Regions from separate parts of the Cytobacillus spartinae genome, predicted to be linked through region 4. Evidence: riboswitches for the same ligand, from Rfam matches in the RefSeq annotation. Region 4 holds a riboswitch; each other region holds the start of a gene.
The links. Region 4 has a riboswitch for cyclic di-GMP ahead of ACFYKX_RS03060 (DUF5667 domain-containing protein). Riboswitches for the same ligand answer to the same signal wherever they lie in the genome.
Positions count from the first base shown of each region.

Region 1: it holds a riboswitch for cyclic di-GMP, as region 4 does, so the genes downstream of both, ACFYKX_RS25875 (hypothetical protein) here and ACFYKX_RS03060 (DUF5667 domain-containing protein) in region 4, are expected to answer to the same signal.
Region 2: it holds a riboswitch for cyclic di-GMP, as region 4 does, so the genes downstream of both, ACFYKX_RS13615 (HD-GYP domain-containing protein) here and ACFYKX_RS03060 (DUF5667 domain-containing protein) in region 4, are expected to answer to the same signal.
Region 3: it holds a riboswitch for cyclic di-GMP, as region 4 does, so the genes downstream of both, ACFYKX_RS08820 (hypothetical protein) here and ACFYKX_RS03060 (DUF5667 domain-containing protein) in region 4, are expected to answer to the same signal.

Region 1 covers NZ_JBIACK010000022.1:35,707-41,249, reverse strand. Annotated here, with positions in the region: gene ACFYKX_RS25885 (hypothetical protein) at 122-286, opposite strand; gene ACFYKX_RS25880 (hypothetical protein) at 423-761, opposite strand; gene ACFYKX_RS25875 (hypothetical protein) at 721-3,165, opposite strand; cyclic di-GMP riboswitch class I at 3,240-3,322, opposite strand; gene ACFYKX_RS25870 (TrlF family AAA-like ATPase) at 3,443-5,543, opposite strand, start outside.
Region 2 covers NZ_JBIACK010000006.1:77,662-83,204, forward strand. Annotated here, with positions in the region: gene ACFYKX_RS13605 (PDZ domain-containing protein) at 1-315, opposite strand, end outside; gene ACFYKX_RS13610 (S41 family peptidase) at 856-2,310, opposite strand; gene ACFYKX_RS13615 (HD-GYP domain-containing protein) at 2,479-3,477, opposite strand; cyclic di-GMP riboswitch class I at 3,557-3,638, opposite strand; gene ACFYKX_RS13620 (GNAT family N-acetyltransferase) at 3,739-4,248, opposite strand; one part of gene ACFYKX_RS13625 (IS3 family transposase) at 4,698-5,070, shown strand; one part of gene ACFYKX_RS13625 (IS3 family transposase) at 5,070-5,543, shown strand, end outside.
Region 3 covers NZ_JBIACK010000003.1:175,391-180,933, forward strand. Annotated here, with positions in the region: gene ACFYKX_RS08800 (polyprenyl synthetase family protein) at 1-283, opposite strand, end outside; gene ACFYKX_RS08805 (hypothetical protein) at 472-780, shown strand; gene ACFYKX_RS08810 (YkgJ family cysteine cluster protein) at 822-1,106, opposite strand; gene ACFYKX_RS08815 (hypothetical protein) at 1,103-2,458, opposite strand; gene ACFYKX_RS08820 (hypothetical protein) at 2,462-3,481, opposite strand; cyclic di-GMP riboswitch class I at 3,594-3,677, opposite strand; gene ACFYKX_RS08825 (nitroreductase family protein) at 3,847-4,431, opposite strand; gene ACFYKX_RS08830 (siderophore ABC transporter substrate-binding protein) at 4,500-5,480, opposite strand; gene ACFYKX_RS08835 (iron ABC transporter ATP-binding protein) at 5,543-5,543, opposite strand, start outside.
Region 4 covers NZ_JBIACK010000001.1:624,005-629,547, forward strand. Annotated here, with positions in the region: gene ACFYKX_RS03055 (EAL domain-containing protein) at 1-1,004, opposite strand, end outside; gene ACFYKX_RS03060 (DUF5667 domain-containing protein) at 1,215-2,483, opposite strand; cyclic di-GMP riboswitch class I at 2,615-2,699, opposite strand; gene ACFYKX_RS03065 (cell wall hydrolase) at 2,882-3,313, opposite strand; gene queE (7-carboxy-7-deazaguanine synthase QueE) at 3,750-4,466, opposite strand; gene queD (6-carboxytetrahydropterin synthase QueD) at 4,459-4,935, opposite strand; gene queC (7-cyano-7-deazaguanine synthase QueC) at 4,939-5,543, opposite strand, start outside.

The sequences.
Region 1 (5,543 bases), on a different contig from region 4:
TTTACAGGAATGCGTTAGCAAAATGTTAGCATTTTGTTAATACCGTTGTTAAATGAGAATCTTCTTTAAGTGATAAATAAAAGCAGGTAAGAGATATTTTTTCCTTTTCCTGTTGTTACTTTCAACTTTTTGAATTTTCATTTTCGTTATTTTTATTTAATTCCTTAATTTTCAGTGTAACATCTACTGCAAATCCAACACCCTTGGCAGCGAGTTCTCCCATTTTACCAGCTGCTTTTAATCGAGTTTCTTCCGGTAATTGGTTCAATAAATCTTTTTTATTCATTTCATTTCCTCTAGGCATTTTAATTTGGTTTAAGATAAATCTAATTTATATAATTCCTCGTATTCATTTATTTAAATCAATGGTTATTTCTGTTTTTGAAACATTAGGCTATACTTTTTAGTTTTTAAATTCTTTTTTAAAAATCAAATCCTAAATTATTGGTTAGGTCACCATCAGGATTTGTTCTCTCATAACCTCCGCCTTCACTAGCAGTTAGGTCATGGTGAGTATTTCCATCTCCATCTCTCCAATAACCATCAACATGAGTACCGTCATTTCTTGTATAATCTTGAACATAATGTGGATTAACATCGTGTGTACCAACTAAATTATTTTCACTAACGTTATTAAGATTCTGCTGATTAGTAAATGGATTATTTTCAGATCCTCCACTTAATTGAATTTCCTCAACTTTACCCATGTTTTCAAATGGATCATTTGATTGTTGCTGTTGTCTGAAGGGATTTTGGAACATTTCCCGTTACCTCCTTCTGAAAGTTTTCTAGATATTGGTTACTTAAATTAACTGTTTGATGTGTTAATTCAACTAATTCCTTTTTCTTTATTGTAACAGAATCGTCAATCGGTAATTGCTTATATGTGTAATACTGTGTAATTTTATTAAACAATTCCTTTTGAACTTCTTTTGATTCAAGTTGCGGTTTATATATTTGATGAAGCTGTTGGAATGTTTGATAAACAGAGTTGTTTGTCTCATTAATATAATATGGTAATAGTGTTTGAATAAGATGTTCAAGAGAATCGGTCATCTTATCAACACTAAAGCTTATTCTATTTTTTTCATTGTTTTCTCTAATCTTCTCTTGCTCTTTTGCATAAGAATCAGAATACCTTGTATTAATACCTGTTAAAATTCCACTAAGAAAGAAAGGTGCAGCAAGACCACCACTTAAAGCTGTAGCCATAAATCCTAATACTCCCATACCAGTTGCTAATTTATACCCATCTTTTGTTCTCTTGTCAATTATTTTTGTATAATCTTCCCTTGGAATTAGAACAAAAGAAACTGATGCAATTGAATTTTCAATCTCATTTAATGAACGATTAATTTGGCTAGTTAAGCTCATTAAATTACGCTGTAAACTCTTATAAGGTATATGTACTGACTGATCTCTTAGAATATTTGCATCCTCATTTGCCAACGTAGAGGGAAGGTATATTGATACAGTATCAAAATGTTTTTTTAGTGCTTGTATAGAATAATATAAATAATTTATGATTTTCCCATTCTTTAAATCAATATTCTTTTCACTTTTCTGTATTTCTTTAAAACCATGATACATTGCAAAAATCTGCCCAAAGTAATGAAAGAGTATATAATCATTAACTTGGCGGCTATAACTCAAATACATCTGTTCTGCTGGTATCATTTCCAATGACTTGTTTTTCGAATAATAGTAAGTTTTATAGATTAAATCTTTTATTATTGTGTTTGGGACATTAATAACTAAATTTTTCTTATCATCTATTGTTGTAATTTGAATTTCCGAAAAGATTGAGTCCTTTTCTCCATAATTTATTATAGATATGTCAGTAATTTCTTCATTAAAATATTTATAATGAATTGTAGAAGGGCTTTGTGATAACAAAATTTTGTCTTCATCTTGTTTGATAAAGAATGGTTCATCCTTGGAAGTGTACCCAAATATATATGAACTACTGTTCTGTTGTGCAAAAAACTCTTTTATATGACTTTTTACAAATACTTTCAATAAAGCTATTTGATTTCTAGATATCATAAAGACATTATTGCTATCTATTTGAACTTCCATTTTTTTAATATCTAACGTATTTAGAAGTTTAAAATTACTTTTCAAATAAAACTTGACCTTTGAATCTTCTGAAATGATGCTTACTTCTTCACCTTTAAAGGATTCACCATCTAAAACACCACTTAATTTACCCATTCTACATAACAATTTATTACTGTTTTTTATATAGTTTTTCTCTAAATATTCTTTAAGACTACTACCGTCATAGATACTCAACTGATAAATAGTATTTTCATATTCAAACACTATTTTATTGTCAATTTTACTATAATAAGATTTTGCCTTAGAACTTTTAAGTGTAACTAAACATTCCTTTTCAAGTTCATCTACTAGGTAAATAGTGTTAGAGTCAAAACAAATTGCAATACTTTTATCAGTAACAAATCTATCAGAAATAGTCGCCGTTAAACTAGTCATAAAGATTTCAGAAACGTCTCCAACTAGATTAAATATATTCTGATTATAATTCTTCACATTATTTATAACCTCTTTTTTAAACTTTTCATCAAAAGTATATAGCTTTAATTCATATATAGTTGAATTTCTTAAAGAAAAGACCCCACAGATTGTAATATACTTGCCCTTATCCTCAATGCTCTTAATACGATAAAAAGGAATTTCATCAATATAATAATCTTTAGAAAATTTAAGTTTGTTTTTCTCTATTTTAATATTATCTGTAAAGGTAAAATAATCTCCAAATTTTCCATTTCCAATTCTATATTTACAAATACTATATATTTTACTATTACTCTTACTCACTAGTTTATTTTGAGGAAGTTTTTCGTAAACATTAATAAATTCCTGATCAGATAAGGTTACATTAAATGAAAATGCTCCGACTTCCCTATTTGATAATGTAATATTATTCTCATTAAATGAAATCTCTATATTTCCTATATAGACTTTACATTGTTCCTCACCAAAAATCCCCCCTGTATCGTGAGCAAAGACTCTTCCTTGGTTCGTAATATAAAAACTTTTTGTCCCTACAATAGATTTGTTAGAAAAATTAAACACATCTCCAGATTCATATATCGAAACTTCTCCTTGATAAAATTGATTACTTACAACTGAGACGACCATGTAATTCCCTCTATTCTTGTATTTTCGTTATAGTAAAAAAATAACGCCCATAGAAAAGGGCGTTTCAATTTATTAATTGCAACTGGCTGGCATTTCCACAGAATTAGCCCCTTTAGTTTTGCGTCCTACTTTTTCAAGTAGTTTGCCATTATTGAAATTTTATAGTAATTAATTCCTACTAAAATGTTACTATAAATATTATGAATTGGATAGTGGCTGTAAAAAATAAACATCTAATATTGCTTCCTTTACTGCATTGAGAATTATATATTTTCTACTAAAAACCATATTTCTTTTCCCGTATTTCAAAGGCTTCTTTCCCACCTTCAAGTATTTCACAAACATGTGTTTTTATACCTTTACCGTCGATTCTAATATCATGTTCCTTAAAATCACATTCTATTCCACCAGTCAAATATTCAAATCTATGATTGGCATTTTCTATAAGCTGGCCATCTTGATTTGCTACGATTACATTTTCCGAATCTGTTAATACTACTAAATTTGCATTATGAGTTACAATTATGATTTGTCTTGTATCTTTTTTTCTCTTCAATATATCAACAAGATCCTTGCTAATTGTTCTGTTATCTAGATTATCCTCTGGCTGATCAATCAAGATAGGGTGCTTCTCATCACTCATTTCTAAGAATAACTCTAAAAGCACTAAACCTCGTTTGCCCGGCGACATTTGATTTAAACTATCTCCGTCCTTTAGGAAATCAAAAACAATTTTTGTCTGTCCTGTATTAAACAAATGCTCTACGGCATCTTGTTTTGTAAATGATTTTCGAAGTTTTAATTTCGACTCATCAGTTTCTATAATCGAATCACAAATATGTTTCAATTTATCAAGATAATTCTCGATTTCAAATATAAATTGGTCATTCTCATCAAAAAGTAATAAACCTTCTGTATTTGGAAATAAGTTACTTATCTTTCCCCTCCTATTAAATAACGATAAGAAGCTTTCCTCAAATTTCGTATTTTCAAAGATAATATCAGTTTTAAGAATCAAATTTGAGAACTCATTTTTGTCATCAAAATAGTTCTTTATTTCTAATAGAATTTCTAAATATTTTTCAAAAGTATAATATATCCCTTCTTTTATCTGGTTAATAGTAATCTTCAGTTCCTTGTTTGTTCCCTCATATATCTCTAATTGCTTTATTAATTTTTCTTGTTCACTTAAACTTTGTTGATACTGAGATATATCTGATAAACCTTTTAATTTGTCTTGATATGGCTTTAGCTTTTCTTCAATTGACACAATCTTTTCATCCTGAAGTTTTTTCCACTCTAAATATGCTTTACTCTTAATATCAAATTCATTTAGCGTATTCACAAAAGCCTTATTTACTTGAATACTTAACTTATCCGTAAGCTCTAAATATTCATGAGGTAACCCTATAGATAAGTCCTTTATACTACTATTAAAATATGAAACCAAAGAATTTAATTCTCTTGAAGCAGTTATGCCTTTTTCGTTATTTTGAATATTTTCTCTGATTAAATTCTGAATTTCTTTCTTTTCGTTTTCGAATTGTTTCATTTCCAATTCACCCTTTGGTGATATGTTGGAAGATTTAATTCTCTCATCTATCAGTTTTTGAAGTTTGTCATATTCTTTTTGGAGTGCCTCTTTATTTCCTTCACTTTTGATTTTTTCTTCATTTGTAATTAAATCCTGAATTTTCTCAAATAATCGTCCAATATCAAATTTGATTTCTTTAGAGAAATTTTTTATTTGCTCTCGTTTTTCTGTGAAGAACCTCGAATGAGCTTCATTTTGCATTAAAATTTCTACAATCTTTTTCTGTAGATCTTTATTAGCTGTTTCCTCTGATAAAGAATTTATATACATTTGTGGAATATATGTAACTTTACCTTTACTTTCAGAAAAATTATTAGAAGAATCTCCATTTCTCCAGTTAACTTGAAATTTTAAACCTTCTATAAAACTGGATGAATATGGATTCTTCCAATTATCATCCATCATCCGAGTTTCTAATTCATCTGTAGAAATTGCTTGTGCTATTTTGTATAGAAGTAGCGATTTACCAGAAGATTTACCTCCAATTATTGTGTTCAATCCAGAATTCAACTTGATCTCTGTAGAAGTAAACTCGTTGCTATCAAGAAATTTAATTGAATTAATAATATTGTAATCCGATTTTAAATCAGGGTTATTTTCCTGTATGGTAACTCTTTTTTCTGGTTCGTGAATAATCTGTAATAACCCATTAAACGTGGGATCCGACTTGATCCATGTATATCTATTCAATTCTGGTTTACATATTCTTTCTATTTTATGTGCATCTGAACCATGAATACATGGTTTCAGCGAGCCATAGTTTTCTATTATTTTTTCTTTCGAA
Region 2 (5,543 bases), on a different contig from region 4:
CGATAACACTCTGACTTTTGTCGTTAAGGCCCCTACTATGGTAAGGAAGCCGGTAAGGAATATAGCTGCAAGCGGAACGACCATGCCTGCTCCGATTGTAATTACTGAGATGATTAATCCTAATAGGATACCAAGTGGGAGAAGCTGCCTTAATTCAAAGTAAGCATTCTCTGCTCTTACATGGAAGTCCTTCCGCTCTCGTTTTACACGCGCAACACCCATCAATGCCGCCGCAAAAAACAGGCAGTAGAATACTGGATGAATCAATATTTTTAATGTTCCGATTAAAAACTGCATGAGCCAATCTTGCACCATCTGAAGTCACCCTCTATCTCAGAATCTATTACTAGATTTCAACGAAATATCTATTACCCTTTATTTTACCAAATATAGTAGGTGACAAGCATTATAAATATTTTTGTAATATTTTGGAGACTATTTTTTATAGGTAAATAGGAACAAATGTTCTTATTTTTATAGAAGACATGGTAGAGAGTGTGATAAACTGAAATTGCAACTGAATATTGTGAGGGTGGTTGGTTGTTGTCTTCTTTCCAATGAGGGAAGGAGGTGATAATGATGGAAACATTTCTTGAATTTCTACGAGAAATTTTGAGAGGAATAGTACGGGAATTAGGTGCTTATTTTTTTCGGAAGAATATACTAGAAAACGAGAAAACCACCCCGCGCCGTAGGAAGCAAAGGGGTGGTTTAAGTAAAAAATAAAGCTTATTATACAACCACCACCCTTACGGTGAGGTTGCTGGAGAAGTGTTCGCGCACTTCTCTTCATATCATATGTTCATTATACATGAAATAAACGCTTAAATAAAGACATGTGAGAGTTGTAGAGAACTATCTCGACAAATATCGTATAGCCGTCTGTAGTTGAAGATCATTTTGTTCTTTTCTCATTTCTTGAATAACAGCTTGTTCTAACGCAGCAGCAGTTTTAGAATCAATCATCCCAGTAACTTTCAAACCATTTTGCTGTTGAAATGCTCTTACTGCCACTTCTGTTGACTCACTAAAATATCCATCCTCGCGGCCAGGGGCTAAACCTAGACCATCAAGCATTTGTTGGGCATTCATTACCTGCTCATTATTCATATCCTTCTTCAATGGCTCTTCAATCTGTAAAGGATGAGTATGATAAATAGCAGGCTGAGTTACTTCCATATTTGGCTCGATTCCCTCTCTATGAATCCAGTTGCCATCAGGTGTTAGCCATTTAAAAAGCGTGAGCTTAATGTTACTTCCATCCCCCATAGGAACTGCTTGTTGAACCGTACCTTTTCCAAACGTTCTTTCCCCAATCAGTTTGAATCCTTCCGCTTCTTTTAACGCACCAGCCAAGATCTCAGATGCCGATGCACTTCCTTGGTCAATGAGAACCGCAACAGGATACTCTTTGTCTTTTTCAAGATTGGAGAAATAACGCATCTTCTCGCCATTTCGTTTTTGAATTTGTACATACGGTTTTTCTTTGGATACAAACTCCTTTAAAATTTCTTCAACACTGGATAAAAGCCCGCCCGGATTTCCACGAACATCAATTATTAACCCATCCATTCCCTTTTTCTCTAAGCGTTTGAGTTCGGTTTTAAACTCTTTAGCTGTTTCTTCAGAGAAGGAAGTAATCTCTAAATATCCGATATTTTTGCCGCTTTGCTTTTTAAGATCACTGTACACGGTAATTTGAGGAATTTCATCTCTTTTTACTTCAATGGTCAGAGGATCGGACAAGCCTTTACGAGCAATTTCTAGCTTTACCTTCGTTCCCTTTTCTCCACGAATTTTAAGTGTCGCTTCATATAAATCAAGCCCTTCAACGCTTTCGCCATCTACGGATAAAATTTCATCATTCGGCTTAAGCCCTGCCTTTTCTGCAGGAGAATCCTTGAACGGCGCAACAATAATAATTTTTCCATCCACCGTACTTACCTCTGCTCCGATGCCCTCAAAAGAAGATTCCAATGTTTCATTAAATTGCTTGGCCGTTTCCTTATCCATATAAACAGAATACGGATCTTCAAGAGTAGAGAGCATCCCTTGAATGGCACCTTCAACAAGCTTCTCTTGCTCCACCTGTTCCACATAGCTGCTTAAAATAAGTTCATATGCTTTGCCAACCTTATCTAAATCTTCTAGATTAATATTCTCTGAAGAACCCACATTCTGATCCTCTGTATGTTCTTCTAGCTGAGAACGAGTTTCCTCGTCCATATTCCACTTCATATACGTATATGTCCCACCTGCTCCTGTTAACAGAGAGCCTGTCATTAAAAGAGCGATCCATTTCCGATTCATGATTTTCCCCCTCGTTCGTTCGGCCAATGCTTTTGTTTCTATCCTACCATTCTCTAATTTTTGCGTATGTAGCAACCGATTTATTTAAAAAGACATCTCCAAAGGTGGGATGTCTTTGTTAGTCTACTATATGATTGCATGGGACGAGTTATGAGGAAAATTAAGTTTCTACACAGTTTCAATTGATTGGTCTACTTCCTGAATCATTAGTGTCGGTTGATCAGCAAGTGAGATTTCTTCCATGGTTGATAGTATGCGGACAGTTGGTCTATGTAGGTTTTGGTCAATTTTATAAACAATGCCTACTTGTCCGTTATTGAGCTTAACTTTTGTACCCGGTGGATAAGTGGGAACCCCATTACAAAACGCCTGTACAACAGCATGACTATACGTATTTTCAGACTTCGTCATAATCATTTCCATTGCCAAATGAGGAGGGTATTTTTCCTTTGAAATTAGATTTTCATAAAGATTAGCAATTCCACCGATCTGGCCAACTTCAAGGAATTCTTCGCCTCTAATTCTTCTCGGATATCCACTTCCGTCTAATGACTCATGATGTTGAAAGGCAACATGTGTCGTGAGAACCTTTAATTCTCTCGTTTTTCGTAAAAGCTCAAACCCTTCTGTTGGATGATTTTCCTCATTTCCAATCACCTTACCGATATCATGTAAAAGGGCCCCAATCGCTAAATCTCTTAGTTGAATCATATTATAGTTCAATTTTGTTCCGACTTGAACCGATAAAAGAGCAACATTTACAGCATGTGCATATGGAATCAATTCAGGGGTTAGTGCCGTCGATGGAATAAGGACAATAATCGGACGATTTCGTACCTCCATCAGAAGTTTGCCCACAAACTCTTGAATACGCTTGACCGTAATCTGAGAGATGCTTTTGTTTCTTTTTACCTCGGTGTACACTTCTTCTACAAGTTTAATAGCGTCCATCCAAGTTGGCATGTCTAACATCTCATCAAGCGTAATCCCTGCTGATTCAGCATCTTCAACAATTAAGCTCCGAATATTCAATTCTTTTATCTTTTGTAAGTATGTAGGATGAATGGACCGACCTGCTGCTAATAAGATTCTTCGTCTCGAATCATATACAGGCTTTGCCAGCTGCATCGTATCATAATCATATGAGTCGATATGAATCATTCTCATTGTTATACCTTCTTTCTTTTACAGTGAAAATATAAAATCCTCCCGAAAAAGGAGGAGGAAAGTTTAAGAATCCATCTGTTTCGGTAACCCGGCGATCATAGAAAAACCTTAGACCCGTGGCTTTGCGTCCCTACCTTTCGATAGGTTTGCCTTTGTCCTATATATAAATTTAAAACATTTAGTAACTCGAATAGTTTAATTTTACACGAAATTATGCTTTAAAGTAATAAAAACTTTGTCAAAATTTGTAGGAATTGATTCCTATTCTTTATAGAGTATAAAATCAATGGATGTCACTTTTTGATTCGTTACGGTCATTCCGAGTTTTTCTAATATTTTTATAGATGCAAAGTTATCTTTTTGTACGTCTGTTGCAGTTATACCTTTAACACCTGGCTGTTTGAAAGCCCAGCTAATTAACCCTTTAGCCATCTCCGTTGCATACCCTTTTCCGCTGAATGTATGGTGGATTCCATAACCTATCTCAACTAGTCCATTTTCATTTGGTAAGGATTTAAAGCCTATTGTACCTACTACTGTATTTGATTCGAGTTCAACGATGAATCCATACCACGGGATAAGTTTGGGGTTAGCTGTTATCTTTTGTAGCCTGATGGGAAAAACGCGGTCTCTATAAATGCTGTTTACAAAGTCTTCTGGTATTTTAACCTGACTAGTATGTTCAAATTCCGCAGGACCGCTCAAAGCTGCTTCAATGGACTCAGCTGTCATCGGCAAAAATCCAAGTCGATTTGTTTTAATCGTAAACATGCTATCATCTCCTCTGAAGTCTCATTATAGGGGAGAAAAAAATAATTCATAGACTTATATCTTAAAAAATTGTAAGATGAGGCTTGAAGTATGCCCAAACCCGTACTTTTTTAGTGTGGGTTTTTATTTTGTTTGAAATTAAGTTGCTAGATTTATGAAATAAGTTCGTAATAAACATCAAACTTTTAATTATTCGTTGAAAATTGTTCTTTATCAATCGAAATTTAATTTTTTCTTCGAATATCATGATTTTTCTTCTAATTTTAGGATTTATCGATTATTCGACAAAATAGGGACCACTCCGCCACAAAAAACGACTTAAGCTGAATTAATGAACTATACCCCGAATAACGGACACCATTAAAAAAGGTGCCCCTTATTCGGGGTTTTTTATATCTAATTAGAAAATCCCGTTTATAATGAATTCATACGTAAAACGGGGGATTATCATGGCCAAGAATATATATACAGAATTTCAAATTAAAGAACTAGAGAAGAATCCAAATATAATCAATGCATCTGATAAATCTATTTCTTACAAAGCTGAATTTAAGATAAAAGCAGTACAAGAATATAAATTAGGGAAAGGTCCTTCCCAAATCTTTATTGAAAATGGGTTCAACCTTGAGATAATAGGCAAAGATCAACCTAAACGTTGTCTTTCAAGATGGAGGGAAACTTTTGAAAGGTTTGGAGAAGAAGGCTTCCTCACGGAACGCCGAGGGAAAGGAAGTACGGGGAGACCTTCTTCAAGAACCCTTTCTGTGGAGGATAAATTAAAGAAAGCAGAAGCGAGAATAAAATTCCTTGAAGCTGAAGTGGACTTCCTAAAAAAGCTCGAAGAACTAGAAAGGCAGGCGTTGAAGAAGAAACAATTCTAACACCAGCTGAAAAGTTCTATCTGATTGAGAAGACTGTAAGGGAACATCAATTGAAGGACACTATTACTTATCTATGTAAATTGGCTGGTGTAAGCCGAAGTGGCTATTATGATTGGGTTAAGGCTGCTCCTTCAAGGGAGATTCGAAATGAGCAAGATGAACTGGATATTGAATTAATAAGAACAATTTTCTCTTCTAAGAATGAGAAGGTTGGTGCCCTTCAAATAAAAATGATTATGGAAAATGATTATTCAGCTGTCATGAACCATAAGAAGATTAGAAGACTCATGAAAAAGTATGGTTTGGTAGCAAAGATTAGAAAGGCAAATCCATATCGTAAGATGGCAAAGGCGACCCAGGAGCACCGCACTTGCCCTAACCTTCTCGACCGTAACTTTAACCAAGGGGAACCAG
Region 3 (5,543 bases), on a different contig from region 4:
TCCGATTCAGATAACTGTCTAGCTTACCTGTGTAATCAAGCCATTGGATGTAGTGGTCATACCCCTTTGATGAATTGCGTTTCCCTTTTTTACTTGAAAACAAAGAAAGTATAGGATGATGGATGTGGTTATGTTTCCAAGACTCAAAATCCTTCATTAAACTAGGTATATGAGTCTGTTCTGTCACTTGCATTTGTAGCGATTTGAAATATTGTGCAGCTTTCCTCTCAGCTAGCATATAGCATTTATTCGAATTTTTTTCTAACTCTACTTTTATCCCCATACATAACCTCTACTTCGAGTTTATAATTGATCAATCTATTAATATATAATTTAAAGGTAACATCTTTATAACTAGAAAGCTAAACATCTTCCTTAAAAGGTGGCAAATACTAATAAATCCTATACTAGTTGCAAATAAAGTTAAACCGTTTAAAATGGATATAGAGTAAATGAGAGGAAAGATATAAAATGATTAATAAAGCTGATGTGATCGAGAGATTAGGTACGCTAGTGGGAAAAGAAGTAACTAGTGAGAACCTTCATGAAGCTCTTTTTTGTGAGGACAAACATCAAAAAATTCGACGTCGCTTCCATGTTGGTAGCCACACATACGTACAATATAAAGTTAAGATAGATGAAAATAGTGATTCTCAGGCCTTTGTTGATCTTAGAATTCCCGGTAACCCGAATACCTTTAGAGTCAATCTCGAGGAAAGGGACGGACAGCTAGTCTTTCACTCTAATCCAAACCCTAGAATTAGTTATTCATATTTATAAGAAAAAAGGAAAGGACTTCTTACGGCAGAAGTCCTTTCCTTTTACTGATTTAACACAACTCTATACTTCAAGTCTATCCCCAGACGTTCCTGCAATTCATTACAGGCTTTAGCATTCTGCTCGAAAAATTCTTCTTTACTCATAAAGCTCGAGAAGATTTCTTCATAGGCTTGATTAATTCTACATAATAAAGGCCTATTTTCATAGATGCTACACCTGTTATTCACAAGCATTTTGCAAATACCGTTTTCGTTATATTCCTCCAAGAAATCAATGCCTTCTATGGAAGAACAACATGCTCCACACTCCGTACATGGAAATGTCATAGCTCTAACACTTCATCACTAAGCATAAAATCATTGAATTCATCGAGTGTGTCGTATTTGAATGTGATGTTCAATCCATTTGCTAACGAGACAATTGCTTGTTCTGTAAATGTGGTGTCCACAACCGCAAGATCTACTACCTTTTTAAGTTCCACAAGCGTTTCTTGATAATCACTATAGTAAGCGATAAGAATTTTCTCCTCTTCTCTTACCTGTTGAATGATCATCTTAGAAAGCGTTTCAGCTTTCGCACGTGCTTCCTTAGCTAAAGCTAAATCCTCTCTAGCATTCGTAAAAACTTTATATAACTGCTTCATCCCCATAAGCGCTACGGTACCAGCTAGGGCTGCTCCTACTGGGCCAAAAAGAGCAGCACCAGCAGCTGTCATGATAATTCCAGAAAAACAGCTAAGTGCATTACTCCCAAGCCCTTCAACAAATTCCTCTGTTGATATTTTGCCAGATAAGTATTTATACGTTAGTTCTGTCATGTTTACAGCAGAGCTTGCTAGAGCAGATGCAACATTCCCCGACATTAATACACTGTTTTTTCCCACGTACTTTAATCCATAAGCAACTCCACTAACAACAGCTCCTCTAGCGGCACTATTAGCAGCAGCTTTTCCGGTCTCTTTGACACAGAAATCTCCTTTGTAAACACCGTGGATTGTATTCATAGTTCCACCAACAAATGCTCCAGCAAGTGCACCACCTAGCATGGCATTTTTAGCACCTGATAAGAACTCAGCTGTATTACTTTTAAAAGCATATGAGTCAGGATTCTCAGCAGCATATTTTGCTTCATTATGGGTTGTCCCACCACTTTTAATATCATCATGTTGAAGCTGTCCCTTAATTGAACCGTGTGCATCTTTATAATCTTGAGCATAGACACTGCCAGAATTCATGCGTTTCTCAACTAAATCATTAACCTTAGCTTCATGCTCGACATTAACTAGACGGTCCATCCCATTATATTTTGAGTCAGCAACCGCCCGTGCTAAATTACTTGCTTTGTCAGAAGACTTTGCTTGAATTTCTCTTAAGATGTCACCACTTTTGTTGCGTATAAGAATATCCGCTTCGTGATGTGGCATTCCAAGCTGATCAGTGGTAATTGCTCTAAGCATGCTTCCCGCTTTAGCTGCATTTACATTAAATTTAGTAGACTCAATGATTTCAAACATCCGTCCCTGTGTAAAATCGCTCGAACAATTCATATATTGTTTCGCTACTTTTACAAGCTGATCATTACCGGCTACCGTCTCTATTAATGCATTGCCTTGTCGTTCAACCGTTTCACTCACAATTTGGGAAGCAATAAAATCAATATCAGATTGTCTTAGCGCCATCGGTTAATTTCCCTTTAAATCTGTAACCGCTTTTTTCTTTGCTGTGATGACAGATTGTAAATTTCCAACTAGTTGGCCTTTTTCATCCAGGATTGTTGTATTTAGAACATCTCTCATAATAATCGCTAATTTATAGTTTGTATGAATAATGGACTGTTCTTCAGTTGAGTAGTTTCTGAAATCTAACCCCTTTTGGCTAATCACTGATTTCATCTTATAAATGTAATCCATAAATAACTTATTTGTACTTTCTGCTAAATCTTTCATGCTATTAGTTGTCGAACTAATTTGATTCATGACATTTTTAGCAGCGCTCAGTTTTTCAACTTCTGTATTCACTTCAGCCTTTTTCGCATACATTTCATGTAGCTTTTTCTCCGTTGTGGATGCAAAAATTAAACTTCCAATGGCTAATGCTGGTGCGAGTGCGATTCCACCTAGAACCATTGTTCCACCAGCAATTCCTAAACCACCTGCACTTAAAGCTCCTCCACCAAGGAAGGCTAGTGTAGCATTTTGAGCAGCAATTCCACTTAAAGTAGCGATTGCTGTACCTGTTGATGCTGCAGCAAATGTTGTAGTTGCTCCTACAGCTCCCATAGCGGCGAGACCTCCACCAGCTATTGAAGCCACACCTGCAGTCAAGACTTGTCCAGCCTTAACTACTTGTTTTTCAATATTAAGGACAAATTGTTCAATATCTTGGTTCGTAACAAATTCATCCGTTACAGCTTTATTAGAAAAATTAACATTCTTAATTTGTTTAAATTCATTAACAAAGTCTTTTATCGAACCATCTAGAATTTCTAGCTTTAATAATCCATATTCCTCAAAATTTGAATTGGTTTGATCTCGACTCGTTTCAAATTGGTTATAGGCGTTTTTATATCTTGACTCTAACTGCTCAGCGATTTGTTTTGTTTCTTTCATATTTTGATAAGAATCATACCCTTTTTTACCTGCGACAGCTGCTGAAGCGGCTGCTGCTCCTGCTACAATCAATGGAATGAACGGTAATGGCATAGGAACTCCTGCTTTCTATTAATTTTTTGTAGTATTTAGCGAATAACCTAATTTTGAAGCCTCTAAACACAAAAAACGCCCTATAGAAAAATAGGACGCACAATGTAAAATAAATTGCAACTGGCTGGCGTATCAATAAGAATTAGCCCCTATAGTTTTGCGTCCTACCTTTTCAAGTAGTTTGCCAATTATTAAATTAGGTATTAGTAACTACCTTAATAGTAAGTCCTTTTGACTATTTTGTAAATAAACTTCATTGTTTTTTCAAAATATTTTGTATTCTATTAATATAGATATAAAAAGGATATATCGTACCACTTCATCTTACACTTTTTAGTACATATTTTTATATTAATATATCACTTCTAGGCCTCTGCACCCTCAAATACTTCTACACGATCAATAATAACCGTTTTATCTTCAATGGCTGTTCTTGGTCTTGCTTCTGGAATAGCATCTGGATAGCCTATTTGAATCATTCCTACAATCTTCTCTCCAGGTTTAACACCCATTTTTTCTCTGAAATAAGGGGAGTGGATAAACGGACTCGTCTTCCATATCGTACCGATTTCCTTTTCCCAAGCTGCAAGTTGTAAATTTTGGATAAAGGTACATACAGCAGCATAATCCTCTTCCCATTCTTTTTGACGTGGATCCTCTGGCATCACTACAAGTAAATGTACTGGTACTTTCATAATGTTTCCGTGAATCATTTCTGGAGTTTGTTTTTTGCCACCTTTGACTGGGTTATGAATGATAGCATCTGCAAGCTTCTCACGCCCTTCCTCCATAAAAAGAACAAATCTCCAAGGCTCACGAAGTCCATGATTAGGAGCCCATGCAGCAATGTTGAGTAGTTCAAACAGAACCTCCTTAGAAATGGCATCACTTTTAAAACGTTTAATCGATCTACGTTCTTTAATCACTGTGGCAATATTGTTATTTGACATAAATAAATTCTCCTTGTTTTTCGTATTATAAAAGGATTCATAACGACTGCTATGAATCCTTTAATGTATTATTTTAACGCTGCTTCAATTTCCGCAACTTGTTGAGCAACAGAAGTTAAACCGCCACCAGCAATGTACCATAGGGCTGGATCCAAGTAGATGATTTTACCATTCTTTGCAGCGTTTGTTTTATTTACAAGTTCATTGTCAAACATGTCAGCTGCTGTTCCGTTTCCTTCAACTACTGCATCGCGATCAACAACAAATAGATAGTCAGGGTTCGTTTCTGCAATGTATTCAAACGTTACGCTCATACCATGAGTAGAAGCTTCGATGTTTTCATCAGCTGGTTTCACTCCGAATACATCGTGAAGAATTCCAAACCGAGAACCAGGGCCATATGCACTTAACTTCCCACCAGTAGTTAATGTAACTAAACCTTTTTTGTCATCTGCGGCTGTAACAGCTTTTAACGAATCAATAGCTTCATTAATCTTTGCAAGTTCAGTTTCTGCTTCTGCTTCTTTACCAAAGATTTCTGCTAATGTATTTACATTATGAGTAAACGATTCCATGTATTTTGCGTTGTCTACACCAACAAATACTGTTGGAGCAATCTTGTTTAATTCTTCATATGCAGCTGATTGTCTACCAGAAATTAAAATTAAATCTGGCTCCATCCCATAAATGGCTTCAAAGTCTGGCTCCTTTAAACTACCTACATTTTCATATTCTTCTCCAGCAAATTTCGAAAGGTATTTAGGGAATGTTCCACCTTGAGGAACTCCATCCACTTCAACACCAAGCTTATCTAAAATATCTAGTGCACCAAAGTCAAAAACAACAACTGTTTCAGGATTCTTTTGTACTACTGCTTCACCTAAATCATGTTTAATGGTTAATTCTTCTGGCTCAGCTGCCGCTTGTTCTGACTCAGTTTTTGTTTCCGCTCGTTCATTGCTTGCTTCCTCAGTATTGTCTGAACCACAAGCTGCTAAGAACATCACTAGCATTGCAGTAAATAAAGTTAATAACAGATTTTTCTTCATTTTCTTTCACTCCTATAAAGTTTTTATATGTTTAAATTATTTTTAATAATGTAATCCCTTAGT
Region 4 (5,543 bases):
TCTCCTTCTGCTAACCTTTTTGACATATACATATTTTCAGTAATATCTTGAATGGTTCCTACCAGTTTTTCAGGTTGTTTCTGGTCGTTATAAACAACAGAACCAAAGCAGTGAATCGTTCGAACTTCTCCATCAAGCCTCACGATCCGAACAATTGCTTCAAGTTCCCCTTTTAGAAACGATCTTTTTAAGATTCTCGGTACTTTTTTCCTATCTTCAGGATGAATGGCAGATAAGAAGGTATATTTCGTAAATTTGGACCCTGCTTCTAAGCCAAATATACGGTAAATTTCATCAGTCTTATATAATTCTCCTGTTAAGATATTAAAATCACAACTACCAATATTGGCAATTCGCTGTGCTTCCCTTAGATTTTGCTCACTTTTAATCAATTGAGATTCTAACTTCATTCGACTCGTTATATCATTGACAGAGCCAATAATTACAGGTTGTCCTTTTAAATGTGAAACAGATGCGCGAACCTCAATGATAATCTTTGTTCCGTCTTTCTTAACGGCTGGAACTGTATATAACGTAGGAACCTCTTCCCCGTTTAAGCGCTTTCTTGCGTTTTCCATAACAATTTTGCCTGTATTTCTATCAAACATTGGAACTTCATCGAATGCTTTACCGATAAATGTTTCGTGATTATGGCCTAACACATCTAGAAAGACTTTCCCTACATAAATAAAACCGCTTTTTCCATAAATAAATGCTCCGAGCTGAGAGTCTTCTAAAATAACACGGAATTGCTCTAGTTGATCAAAAACTTGCCTGTCGTAATGGTTCTTATTCCGGATATATCGAATGGCTGTTATGCTCACTAATGGTAAACTGATTATTAAAATTGCAGCATATTCCAATAAGTTGCTTAGGATAAAAGGTAGGGATAATCCATGAATGAAATCCTCTAAAACAATATGCTGAATGGAAAAACCTATAAATAACGATCCAAAGAAGAGCAACATTACCTTTGATAGATTAATAGTCATACGTTGTTTCATTGCATTTACACCTCACACTAGGTCAATCACACTATAAATACGTTGTTATCATCATCATAGTGACTTTCTTCCCATTGTACAATAGAAAACTTCCATTTTATGAAAATACTTGTAATTTCCCCCTCGGATATATATAGATGGTAGTTAGTTTATTACTTATTCGATCCTCTCATAAAAAAAGCCCTATCACTCGGATAGGGCTTACCATTATTAATCTCTTCCTTTTCCATTTCCACCTTTGTTACCATTACCGTTTCCGCCATTATTACCATTTCCGTTACCACCGTTGTTGCCTTTGTTACCTTGATTCCCGCGTTCTTTTTCTTCTTCTATTTCTTCATTGTCATCTGATTCAACGGCTTCAGCTGTTTCTTCCTCTTCCTCTATTTCTTCCACTTCTGCTGGTTCCTCTGTTACATCTGAATTAGTATCTGTATTCTCTACGTTTTCAACTTCTTCATTCTCTTCTTCTTTGGTTTCAGCATCATTCGAGGATTTACCTTTGCCTTTATTCGCTTTTTCTTCTACTTTCTTAGCTGCTTTTTCTATTTTTTCAGCTGCCTTTTCATTTTTCTTCGCAACTTTTTCTGCAGCTTTTTCTAATCCTTTAGTAGAAACGGCTATCGTTGATTCTTCTTCCACAACTTCTTCTTCATTTTCTACTACAGTTGTTTCATCTTGTGTAGCTTCTTCTGTTGATTCACCCTCTTCAGTCGATGTAGCCTCAGCTACTTCAGTCGTTTCAGTTTCATCAGTAGGTTCTAGTTCCTCGGAATCTCCTTCTGTTACAACACCAAGTTTAGTCTTGGCTCTTTCGATGTTTCTAGCAAGGGCAGCCTTTGCTGTTGGATTCTTAACTTTTTCCATTGCTGCTGTTAAAGCAATAATGTTTTGACCTAATACCTCTTCTATGGAATCTTCTGATTGTTCTGATTCTTCATCAGCAGTCCCAGTAGGTTCTTGTCCATCAGTTGGTTCTTCTGAATCCAGCTCAAGAGCCTTTTCTAGCTCTTCCATGGCTTTTTGTAACGTTTCTTCTGCTAACTCCTCATCGCCTTTTGATAGCAAAACTTCCGCTTCTAGGATACGTTTTTCAGCAATCTCAGCTAATAGAGCAGCTTTCTCTACATCATCAAAAGTTAGAGCTAACTGAATTTTTTCTGTGAATGTTTTTATAAAGTATAGAAAATCTCCTGGTATCAGTGTTGGTTCCTCAGTTTCATCAACTTCTTCTTCATCTGTAGGTTGGGTTTCATCAGCAGGTTCATCTGTTACTAAAGTTGTGTCTGTTTCAGTAGTTCCAGAAGTATCATCGCTTACAGTAGTTTCTTCATTGATTGTGGTTTCTTCATTGATTGTGGTTTCTTCATTCACCGTAGATGTTTCATCTGCAAACACACTTCCTGCCCCTAACGAAAGAGAAAATGCTGCTGCGAGTACACTAGTTGCCAATACATTTCGTACTTTTTTGTTGATCATGTTACATCCTCCTTTTAATAGCAAAGGTTTCCGTACCCACTATCCCTTTTTTTGCTAATAAAAAAATTCCTACATTCTAATAAATAGATTGCAAGAATTCGGGAAATAACAATAGACGTTACTCCTCATTCTTTAGCAACCCAGCCGCCATGGTAAGCTTACTTTAGGCCTGTGGCTTTGCGTCATCGCTTTTCAACGATTTTGCCTTTTGTAGTGAATGGGACGAAATACTTTATCCTTAGTTTACAGAAAGATCTTCCATATTGGTATGATAAAAAAGTACTATTATTGCTAATATGATAGGTAAAGTTGACTGTTTTTTAACATGATTGTCAAATATACACTGTGATGCAAAAAAATATACCCACCTCAGAATGGGGCGGGCATCCAATTATAGTTTAAAGTGTTCTATATACATCTGGACAATCTACTTGTGTTGGTGAAAAGAAACAGTGAGATTTATGACGGCCTGTGTTTGCTTGATTAAACCATTGGGCTGGACAATCGCCTTCTGGTCTAAAGAACCATAGTGCGTTACTAGCTGGGTGATATCGTTTTCCGGCAATTACATCTCTTGCTAGTTTTATATCGGCTGCCCGAGCCGGTTGATAAAAGTATCCTTTTATGGTTGCCTCGAATCCACCTGGACGCTGATAAACCATTTTTCGAATATCTGTAATATTCTTAAAATCTATACAATTGGATCTCGCTCGATTTACCCCTACATTGCCAACCATAAGCATTCCTAGTTTCCCATCGCCTTCTGCCTCAGCTCGCATTAAACGAGCCAATAATTTAACATCTTCTTCTGTAGCTTTTATAACTGCCAACGCAATTCCTCCCTACAGTACGTACGTGCATATATATAAATATATGTAGGTTCGCCCGTCCAGGTTTACTGTTTGATCAAAAATTCACCCACTGCCTTATTAGGAGTTTAATAGCAAATGAGGGACAAAATATCAAGGTGAATAGAGTGAAGTGTCTTTCGTAGTGGGGATGAAGGACAAAATAGAATGATACATAAAGCGAAGTGTCTTTCATCGAGTGAATGAAGCCAAACTCCAATCTTACATCGAGAGAATTGTCCTTCATTTTGTCTCGCCGTACTGATGATAACTGACTAACGAACGAACGTTCCCTCCCTCCCCCTGAAATTTGTATGACGATGAATTATATAATCTTTCATTTATACAAAAAAATCCCTTTAAATATGGGATTTTTTTCTTCGTGGGCTTCTAGGAGGTAGCAAAGGACAAACTATAACTAAACGCCTCTCTTATTCCCCCAAATGTATGTGTGGAGCTGAGGAAGTACCTTAACGTTCTTTAATTCATCGTCAGCCATTACTTTATCGATTAACCATGTATACTTTTCTAGTAATCTTTTAACAAGATCACGATCATCAGTAGTTGTAATATCGTCATTCCCAACCTGGCAAAAGAACGGAACATGCGGGTAGCGTTGATGAATTTGCTTAGCGTACTCATAATCTTGGTCATCAAAGATTACCACTTTTAAACTTATACTTCGACCACTTAGATTCTTAATGATTTCGTCCAGCTTCTCAAAATTGGTTATCATCCCAGAACTAGGAGGTTTTGGTGAGATTGTTAACTCATCAATATCATAAAACCAATCTTGCCACTTGCTACCTTGTGTTTCTAAGCCAACCTTAATGTCGTTCTCTTGTAAAATATGAATTAACTCATCAAGGTTTTTTAATAGCGCTGGATTCCCCCCGGAAATCGTTACAAAAGAAAAACCATTTCCACCAAGAGCTTTAAGTTCTGTCCAAATCTCATCGGCTTCCATTTGTTTTATTAAGTCTTTCCCCGAACCATCCCAAGTAAAAGAAGAATCACACCAAGAGCAGCTATAATCGCAGCCTGCTGTACGAACGAACATTGTCTTTTGACCAATCACCATTCCTTCGCCTTGAATGGTAGGACCAAAAATCTCCATAACAGGTAATTTACTCACCAATCATCCACTCCCGTCTTGCTTCTGCATAGCTAGTAGGAGTTTCGAACAAACGAACAAACTCTACTCTTGCACCATCATATTGATTTTCACGGTTCTTTAAAGATTCCTCCATTTTTTCATAAATCCAAACAACCATATTTTCTGCTGTTGTATTCATTGGAGGCAATGTTTCATTCAAATATTTATGATCTAAGAAGATTTCGATCTCATTTTTCCAAATTTCTTTAATGTCACCGAAATCAATTAATAGACCACGATCATCTACAAAGCCACTGATTCCAAAAATAACTCGGTACGTATGTCCATGGAGGTTTTTACATTTACCCTCATAGTTGTGTAAGTGATGTGCCGAATCAAATGTAAATTCCTTACTTACCATTACACGCTTTGAATGGTATTTTAACTGATCCTTTTTAATATCTACATCTATTTTTTGGAGTTTATCAACGATGCGAAATCCGTACATAGTCTATAACTCCTTTCTTTCATTCTGATAATCTTCTAAGCCCTTTTGTCTGAGCTTACATGCCGGGCATTCCCCGCATCCGTCAGAAATAATTCCGTTATAGCACGTTAATGTTTTTTCACGAACAAAATCAAAAGCTCCTAAATCATCTGCAAGCTTCCAAGTCTCGGCCTTGTTTAACCACATTAACGGAGTATGAATGACAAATTGCTCATCCATTGACAGATTTAGAGTGACGTTTAACGATTTTATAAAAATGTCACGACAGTCTGGGTATCCGCTAAAATCGGTTTCACAAACGCCCGTCACAATATGCTTAGCTCCTACTTGACTAGCCAGAACCCCCGCAAACGACATGAATAAAAGGTTACGCCCTGGTACGAATGTAGAAGGCAATTCACCATCTTCTCCATCTTTTACTTCAATATCACTTCTCGTTAGCGCATTCGGTGCCAATTGATTAAGCAAACTCATATCTAATACGTGATGTTTAATTCCCAGCTCGCTTGCTATATTTCTTGCACAATCTATTTCAGTAACATGTCTTTGGTTATAATCAAACGTAACGGCAATAACTTCTTCAAAACGCTCCAACGCCCAAAACAAAC